DNA from 4 places in the Terrabacter sp. LjRoot27 genome. Region 4 is predicted to be linked to each of the others. Evidence: predicted binding sites of a transcription regulator. Region 4 holds the regulator's gene; each other region holds the start of a gene.
What was found. The regulator LexA, encoded in region 4, represses DNA repair genes until DNA is damaged. The targets are predictions, from matches to a motif close to TCGAACANNTGTTCGA.
Positions count from the first base shown of each region.

Region 1: the regulator LexA is predicted to act here: its motif matches at 1,432-1,447, upstream of ruvC (crossover junction endodeoxyribonuclease RuvC).
Region 2: the regulator LexA is predicted to act here: its motif matches at 1,142-1,157, upstream of ACSQ2D_RS14360 (HNH endonuclease signature motif containing protein).
Region 3: the regulator LexA is predicted to act here: its motif matches at 1,317-1,332, upstream of ACSQ2D_RS02855 (DUF222 domain-containing protein).

Region 1 covers NZ_CAXUSS020000001.1:2,283,799-2,285,993, reverse strand. Annotated here, with positions in the region: gene ruvB (Holliday junction branch migration DNA helicase RuvB) at 1-146, opposite strand, end outside; gene ruvA (Holliday junction branch migration protein RuvA) at 143-745, opposite strand; gene ruvC (crossover junction endodeoxyribonuclease RuvC) at 742-1,398, opposite strand; gene ACSQ2D_RS10725 (YebC/PmpR family DNA-binding transcriptional regulator) at 1,542-2,195, opposite strand, start outside.
Region 2 covers NZ_CAXUSS020000001.1:3,087,584-3,089,778, reverse strand. Annotated here, with positions in the region: gene ACSQ2D_RS14365 (bifunctional o-acetylhomoserine/o-acetylserine sulfhydrylase) at 1-755, opposite strand, end outside; SAM riboswitch class IV at 846-965, opposite strand; gene ACSQ2D_RS14360 (HNH endonuclease signature motif containing protein) at 1,196-2,195, shown strand, end outside.
Region 3 covers NZ_CAXUSS020000001.1:626,705-628,899, reverse strand. Annotated here, with positions in the region: gene ACSQ2D_RS02855 (DUF222 domain-containing protein) at 1-1,308, opposite strand, end outside; gene ACSQ2D_RS02850 (phosphatase PAP2 family protein) at 1,453-2,195, shown strand, end outside.
Region 4 covers NZ_CAXUSS020000001.1:2,858,344-2,860,538, reverse strand. Annotated here, with positions in the region: gene ACSQ2D_RS13305 (hypothetical protein) at 1-816, opposite strand, end outside; gene lexA (transcriptional repressor LexA) at 949-1,674, opposite strand; gene ACSQ2D_RS13295 (LysM peptidoglycan-binding domain-containing protein) at 1,903-2,195, shown strand, end outside.

The DNA of each region.
Region 1 (2,195 bases), 570 kb from region 4:
CGCTTGGGACGCAGGGCGGCCTCGACCTGGCGCTCGTCGGTGTCGCCGGCGGCGTCGACGATGCGCGCGGTCGCGTCGAACGACCCGTCGTCCCAGACGTCCGGCTCGGCGCCGGCGTCGAGCTCCCAGGAGCGGTCGACGCTCATCGGCCGAGCTCCTGCAGGGCAGCCCGCAGCAGGGCCGAGACACCGGCGCCCTCGGCGGCGAGCGGCGCGACCTTGTCGAGCGCCTCGTCGGCCTGGCGCGCGGTCCAGCCGAGACCGACGAGGGCCTCGCGGACCTGCTCGCGCCACGCCTCGCCGGTGTCGAGGTGGACCGGGTCGGTCTGGCCGGCGGAGCCGGGCAGGGCGCCGAGCTTGTCCTTGAGCTCGAGGACCATCCGCTCCGCGCCCTTCTTCCCGATGCCCGGGACCTTGGTCAGCGCGACGAGGTCTCCGGTGCCCAGTGCGACCCGGACGGCGTCGGGCGAGTGGACGGCGAGCACGGCCAGAGCGAGGCGCGGGCCGACACCCGAGACCGTCTGGACGGTCTCGAAGACGTGCTTCTCGTCGTCGGTGGCGAAGCCGTAGAGCGTCAGCGAGTCCTCGCGCACGACGAGGCTCGTGGCGAGCTGCGTGGGCTGCCCGAGGCGCACGGACGTCGCCGTGGCCGGCGTGGTGTGGACGAGCATGCCGACACCCCCGACGCCGACCACGACCGAGTCGAGGCCGACCTTGAGGACGGTGCCGGAGAGCGAGGCGATCATCGGGGCTGGGCTCCAGGGTGGGGTCGGGTGGTCGGGCCGGTGCGGGTGGGCTGGGTGGTCGCGGCGCGCAGGCGCTGCACCGGTGGGGCGGCTCCCGGCGGCACACGGCGGGGTATGCCGCTCCCCCGGCGGCCGGAGCGCGCGAGCTCCTCGAGCCGCGCGGTCTCGAGGCGGCTCTGGGTGCCGCCGCGCCACACGTGGCAGATCGCGAGGGCGAGGGCGTCGGCCGCGTCGGCCGGCTTGGGTGGGGTGTCGAGACCGAGCAGGCGGGTCACCATCGTCGTGACCTGCGCCTTGTCGGCCCGGCCGTTGCCGCTGACGGCGGCCTTGACCTCGGTCGGGGTGTGGAGGGTGACGGGCAGGCCGAGCCGCTCGGCCATGATCATGACGATCCCGGTCACCTGCGCGGTGCCCATGACGGTGGAGACGTTGGTGTCGGCAAAGACGCGCTCGATGGCCACGGCCTCGGGACGGTGCCGCGCGAACCACTGGCGCATCTCGTCCTCGACGGCGACGAGCCGTCTCGGTGTCGGGTCTCCGGACGGCGTCCGGATGACCCCGACCTCGACGAGGGACAGCTTGCGCCCCGGGACCCCGTCGACGACGCCGACGCCGCAGCGCGTGAGCCCGGGGTCGACCGCGAGGACGCGCACGGCATACCTCCCTGGGTTGGGGCACTGGACGATCCGAACAGGTGTTCGGGACAACGCTAACGGGCCTCCCCCGAAAGGACGGGAGGCACGCCGGTCCCGGCGTGCCTCCTCGTCGAACCCCCGGGCCGGGTGGGCCCGTGCGGTCAGTCCTCGTCGTCGTCGAGCTGCGCGAGCACGTCGTCGGGGATGTCGCCGTTGGCGAACACGTTCTGCACGTCGTCGCTGTCCTCGAGGGCCTCGATGACGCGGATCATCTTCTTCGCACCGTCGAGGTCGAGCGGGACCTGGAGGTTCGGGACGAACGAGGCCTCGGCCGACTCGTAGTCGATGCCGGCGTCCTGGATCGCCTTGCGGACCGCGACGAAGTCGGTGGCCTCGGAGATGATCTCCCACGTGTCACCGTTGTCGTTGACCTCCTCGGCGCCCGCCTCGAGCACGACCTCGAGGATGTCGTCCTCGGAGCCGGCGTCCTTGAGGACGGTCACGACGCCCTTGCGGTTGAAGACGTAGGACACCGAGCCCGGGTCGGCGAGCTGACCGCCGTTGCGGGTCAGCGCCGTCCGCACCTCGGCGGCGGCCCGGTTGCGGTTGTCGGTGAGGCACTCGATGAGCACGGCGACACCGTTGGGGGCGTAGCCCTCGTACATGATCGTCTGCCAGTCGGCCGCGCCCGCCTCGGCACCCGAGGCGCGCTTGACGGCGCGGTCGATGTTGTCGTTGGGCACCGACGTCTTCTTCGCCTTCTGGATGGCGTCGTAGAGGGTCGGGTTGCCGGCGGGGTCGGCGCCGCCCTGGCG
Region 2 (2,195 bases), 230 kb from region 4:
ACGAGCCCGTGGTAGCTCTCCTCCGGCGTGTTGTAGTTGGGGAACTTCTCCGGGTCGGCTCCGAAGTCGAAGGTGCCCGCGTCGACGATGACACCGGCGATCGAGGTGCCGTGGCCGCCGAGGTACTTCGTCGCGGAGTGCACGACGACGTCGGCTCCCCACTCGATCGGGCGGATGAGGTAGGGCGTCGCGACGGTGTTGTCGACGACGAGCGGGACCCCGTGCTCGTGCGCGAGGGCCGCGACGGCCTCGATGTCGAGGATCTCGCTCTTGGGGTTGGCGATGGTCTCGCCGAAGAGGAGCTTCGTGTTGGGCCGGATGGCAGCGCGCCACGAGTCGATCGACGTCGGGTCCTCGACGAAGCCGACCTCGATGCCGAACTTGGGCAGCGTGTGCTTGAAGAGGTTGAAGGTGCCGCCGTAGAGGCTGGGGGAGACGACGACGTGGTCGCCGGCCTCCGCGATGTTGAGCACGGCGAGGGTCTCGGCCGCCTGGCCCGAGGCGACGAGCAGGGCGCCGACGCCACCCTCGAGCGCCGCGATGCGCTGCTCGACGACGTCGGTCGTCGGGTTCATCAAGCGGGTGTAGATGTTGCCGAACTCCTTGAGCCCGAAGAGGTTCGCGGCGTGGTCGGTGTCGTTGAAGACGTAGCTCGTCGTCTGGTAGATCGGCAGCGCGCGGGCTCCGGTGGCGCTGTCGGGGGCCTGGCCGGCGTGGATCTGCTTGGTCTCGAAGGACCAGTTGGGCTCGGTCATCGGTCGTCCTGCTCTTCCTGGGTCGTGTCGCTGACCGGGGTCCCGTGTCACCGGGCCCCGTGCACCGACGGGTCGGTGCGGGAGAGAGGCTCTCCGCGCTTGCCCGCGCGCCGGGTGGCGTCGACGGGCCAGGTCCTCACCCGGGGCACCCCACCGCGGTTGGAGGGTTGCCGGCCAGCGAGCCGGGGCTTGTCGCTGGCGCTCATGACCTACCGGCGAGTGTACGTATGCGTGTCCGCCACGTGGGAGGGCGTGTCCTCATCGTGGACGCGTCGTCACCGGTGTGGGCGCCTGGCGCGTGTTGGGAAGTGCCGGCTCGGGTGGGATCGCTTGCAGGGCAGAGGAGTTCGTTGTCCACAGATGAGCCAGCGGGTCTTGCGAGTCTTTCGAACACGTGTTCTAATCGAGTGAAGGGAACGAGCGTCGAGAGGAGGGTCACCGTGCCGTTCACCCCGTCGCCGGCCGAGACCTCCGCTGTGCGCTCGGGAGGGCCCTGGCCGGTGCTGCGTGCCCGATGGTCCTCCGACCCGGACCACTGGGCGCGCACCCTCGACCCCGTCCTCGACCCGGTCCTCACGCAGCTGCGCGCGGGGCGCGGGCGGGCCCGAGCGGCGGCGGCGCTCGAGGGGCTGGCGCGGGCCGGGGAGCGGGTGCTCGCCGAGATCCAGGCGCTCGAGGTCGCCAAGGCCCGCCTCGAGGCCGACCTGCTCGCCGCGTACGGCGCACTGGCCACCATCGAGGCCCAGCAGATCCAGGCCCTGCCCGCCGGTGCCGCCGCCCGGGCGTCCTCGCGGGTCTCTCCCGAGCGGGTCGTCACCGAGGAGATCGCGCTCGCGACCGGCGTCGGGACCGGGGAGGTCGCCCGCCGGCTCACCCTGGCCACCGCACCCCGCCGGCACCGAGTCGTCCTGAACGCGCTGCGAGCCGGGCGGCTGTCGCTGCACCGCGCGCTGCAGGTCGCCTCCGACACCGCGTTGCTGCCCGACGCCGACGTCACCACCGTCGCACAGGCCGTGCTCGCCCCGTCCCGGGACGGCCAACCCCTCCCGCAACGCACCTTCACCGCCCGGCTGCGGCGCGCGGTCGCCTCGGTCGATGCCCGGGGCAGCGCCGAGCGGCACGCGCACGCCCGGTCCCGGCGCGGGGTGTTCGGCCGGGTCACCGACGACGGGATGGGCTGGCTGACCGTCACCACCGACGCCGCGTCCGTCGCCGCGGTCATGGACCGCCTCGACACCACCGCGCGCGGACTGCGCGGCGGCGGCGACCCGCGCAGCCTCGACCAGCTCCGCGCCGACCTCGCCACCGACGCCCTCCTCCGCGAAGCCCACCATCGCCGGCCGGAGCTCACCGCCGCGGCCGGCCATGCCACCGACAAGGCGCCCGGCACGATGCCCGGCACGATGCCCGACACGATGCCCGACACGATGCCCGACACGA
Region 3 (2,195 bases), 2.2 Mb from region 4:
GTGGGGGTCGGGGGCTGGGACCAGGTGTGGTGGTGGTGTCCGGGGTGGTTTGTGTGGTGGGCCGATGAGTAGTCCGGTGTCGGTGTGGAAGGTGAGGCCGTCGGGTCGGGTGGGGTCGCCGGTGATGGTGAACTCGCCGCGGTGGTGTCCGTCGTGGTGGGGGGTGCAGACGCCGAGGAGGTTGGTGTCGTCGGTGGGTCCGCCGTCGCGCCAGTGGATGAGGTGGTGGATCTCGAGGTTGCGGGTGGAGCCGCAGCCGGGGAAGCGGCAGCCGCGGTCGCGGTCCAGGACCAGGACGCGGGTGCGGTGCGGGACGACGCGTTGGGTGCGGCCGACGTTGACGGGGTGTCCGTCGGTCTCCCAGACGGGGGTCAGGGTCCCGTCGCAGGTGAGCTGGTCGGTGATGTGCTGGGGCAGGCGGGGGCGGCCGGTGAGCCAGGCGCCGTCGGTGTCGAGGTGGACCTGGACCCGGTACCGGGCCCGCCGAGCGGCCCCACCCGAGCCGCCGGAGGAGCCGGAGGTTCCGTCGCGTGTCGTGGTGGCGGCGTCGAGGGAGCGGGTGGCGAGCACGATGAGGGCGTCGGCCCAGGTGACGCGGGGCCGGCCGCCGCTGGTGCAGGACTGGTCGGGGTGCAGCACGTCCCCGTTCAGAGCCCGCTTCTGCTCGTCGGTCCAACCCTCGGGTGCGAGGGCGTGGAAGAGGTGGTCCTTGGCCTCCGCCAGGGCCGCTTCGACGAGCGCGCCGACCTCGGCGGGTGCGTCGTAGCGCAGCCGGAACCGCCCGTCGGCGTCGAGGCCCATGCTCAGGTGCGCCGGCTCGACCGGCTCCACCCGTGGCGGATCCAGGGTCGCGTCCCGCTCACCAGGCAGGCCGCGGCCGCGGTCGTCGACGCTGTCGGGTTGGAGGGTGAAGTCGTACCGGGTGACCGTGCGCTGCAGCTGGGTGACCGTCGCGTGCTGCGCGAACTCCGCCACGGTGGTGTCGAACGCGGCCGGGGTGTGCCGGGCCACGACCGCGGCCTGGTCCAGGCTGATCCGCCCCTGGCGCAACGCGGCGGAGGTCGCGGGCAGCTCCTGCGCCCGCCGGGCCAGCAGGACCACCGCGGACGCCTGGCCCCGCGACAGCCCGGCGCGCAGCATCAGCCAGTGCTCGGGTGACCGCAGCCCCGCGGCCTGCCAGGACCCGTCGGTCAGGACGGCCGCGACGAAGTCGACGAGCCGGGCGTGCGCGTCGTGCAGGTCAGCGGCCAGGGACGCGACGTGGTCCCAGTCCTGCTCGATCTGCTGCGCGCTCCGGCTCTGCTCCATACCCCCAATCGTACAGGCGTTCGAACAGCCAGACAAGAGTTGTCCACACCAAACGTCCTGTCCCACAAGGGTTTACGCCTCATCGAGACGCGCGCGACGGCATACCCCTGCGGCCGTCAGGCCGGTCATGGGTAAGGATGGGGCATGCCAGAGCCGACCCGCCCGCAGACCCCGGACGACACGATCGGTGCGCGCGACCTCACGGCCTGGCGCACCCGTTTCGGCCGCTGGCTCGTCGACGTCTTCGCCGGGCTCGCGCGCGCCTCACGCCCCGCGGCACGGCGCGTCAGGTCGTGGTCCTCGGCCCACGTGGCCTTCGTCGTCTTCGCCGTCATCGCGCTCGTCGTCATGGTCGTCCTCGTCGAGGGCATCGAGACGGTCTACGAGGGCGTCGCCGGACGGGACGGGCTGACTGCGGTCGACCAGCCGGTGCTCGACGCGGCCATCACCCTCCGCTCCCCCGGGCTCGACTCCGCGATCACCGCCTTCACCGACGTCGGCGGCCCGGTCGGCATGCCGATCCTCGCCCTCGTCGCGGTCGCGGTCATCACGTGGCGTCGTCGCCGGTGGACGCCGGTCGTGCTCACCGTCATCGCCGCGGCCGGGTCGCTCGCCATGACGATCGTGGGCAAGAACGTCGTCGACCGGGCCCGCCCGCCGGCCTCGCTCGCCGTGCCACCCCTCGAGGTGTCGCCGTCGTTCCCGAGCGGCCACACACTCAACGCCACGGTGCTGACCACGATCGTCGTCTACCTCGTCCTCATCGAGACGACCGCGGCGTGGCAGCGCACCCTCGCGATCACGATCGGCACGCTCTTCGTCGCGACGATGGGGCTCTCCCGCGTCTTCCTCGGCCACCACTGGCTCACCGACGTGCTCGCGGGCTG
Region 4 (2,195 bases):
GAGCACGATGATGATGACCTCGGCGATGAGGACGAGGTGGTCGAAGCCGCTCACCGTCAGGGCCGTCAGCACCGTCACCCCGAGGGCGACGGCCAGGGCGACCGCGATGGCGATGTAGATGCGCTTGTAGGCGGTCCCGCTCGCCCCCGCGGCCCCGGCTGCGCCCCGGTGCCGCTCCTCGGCCCTCAGCGCGCTGAGGACCATGACCGCGATGACCCCGGCCACCATGGTGCCCGCGGCGATGCCGTGGCTCAGCGCGATGAAGCGGTCGCGCAGCACGAGGAAGAGGGTCAGCTCACCGAGCAGGACCGCACCGCACACGACGGAGACGACCACCGAGCGCACCGTGGGCCGCTCGGACGGGTCGCGCGTCATCGCGCCCCGCTTGAGCCAGGCGGCCACGAGGGCCGCGAGCACCGCCACGACGACGAGCGACCAGATGTTGTTGCGCACGGCCGCCGCGATCTCGGTCGGGGTCTGGGTGTACGCGTTCGGCCCGCACCGTCCGTCCGGCACCGTCGGCACCATGGCGACGACGAACGCCATGAAGCCCGAGAAGTTGAGCAGCACGTCCTCCTCGGGCGAATGGCCCTTGTAGGCGATGAGGCTGGCCCCGAGCGCGCAGAGCGAGCCGACGAAGACGGTCCGCGCCGGCGTGTAGTAGTACGCGCTGATCGAGCCGAGCCAGCACGAGTGGTCGGTCTCCCACCACCACTGGTAGCCGACCGAGAGCAGCAGCAAGAGCAGCAGCGCGATCATCGCGCCGCGCAGGTAGCGGTAGGTGAGGACGACGTCGCGGGTGCGGCCAGGTGCCATGGCGGTCTCCTTCGCAGGGCTCACGGCTCAGAGTCTGTCGCCGCCTCACCCGATACGCTTCCCGGGACGCGACGATGCCGTCGGCGCGGAGGGCGCCGACGGCATCCGTCGTCGGTGGGGGAGCGGGCGCTGTCAGAGCCGGCGCAGGACCGCCGTCACCTTGCCGAGGATCGTCGCGTGGTCGCCGTCGATGGGCGAGAAGTCGGGGTTGTGCGGCATGAGCCACACGTGCCCGTCGGTGCGCTTGAACGTCTTGACCGTGGCCTCGTTGTCGAGCATCGCGGCCACGACGTCGCCGTTCTCGGCGTGCTGCTGCTGGCGCACGACGACCCAGTCACCGTCGCAGATCGCGGCCTCGACCATCGAGTCGCCGTTGACCTTGAGGAGGAAGAGGTCGCCCTCGCCGACGAGCTGCTTGGGCAGCGGGAAGACGTCCTCGACGACCTCCTCGGCCGTGATCGGCACACCGGCCGCGATCTGGCCGAGCACCGGCACGTACGACGCCTCGGGGCGGGCATCGCCCGAGTCGGTCTCCGTGTCGTAGTGGTCGCCGCGCGGACGCGGCGCGGTGGCGTCGCCCCCGCGGTAGCCGAGCTCCTCGGCCTTCGCGTCGGGCGAGACGACCTCGAGGGCCCGCGGCCGGTTCGGGTCGCGGCGCAGGTAGCCCTTGGCGACGAGGGCGTTGAGCTGGTGCGAGACGCTCGAGGGGCTGGCGAGGCCGACGGCGTCGCCGATCTCGCGCATGCTCGGCGGGTAGCCGCGCCGGTCGACGGAGTTGCGGATGACCTCGAGCACCCGCCGCTGGCGGACGGTGAGACCGTCGCCGGTCTCGCGATCGGGAAGCTCGGTCACGCCCATGGTGTCCCCTTCGTCGGCTCGTCAGACCGCGTCGTGACGCTGGGTGTGGGGCCAGTGTCAGTGGTGGCTGGTGAGGTCTGTGGTGTGAGGAAAGACTACGCAGTTCGAACACAGTTGCCAAACACCTGTTCGATGCGTGTCTCGACTTCGTCGAACATACGTGCTACAACTCGTACAGACGTTCTATCGAACATGTGTTCGCCAGTTCAGGAGCAAGGGGAGGTCACCATGAGCGCCATCGTCCTCGAGGCCGTTCGTCAGCCGCACACCGAGGAGCCCGCGCGGTCGCAGTCGACCGGCCGGCCTCGCCTCGTCCTCGTCCCCACCGGGCCCGAGGCCGCGCGTGCGGCCCGTGCCGCGAGGCCGCCGATGCGCCTGACGCGATTCGGCCGCCTCGTCGTCACGCTCCTCGTCGCGGGCGTCGTCTCCGTCCTCGGGGTCGGCCTGGCGGGCCAGCTCGCGTCGGCCACGGGCGAGCCACGCACGATCACGGTCCAGTCCGGCCAGACCCTGTCGGGCAT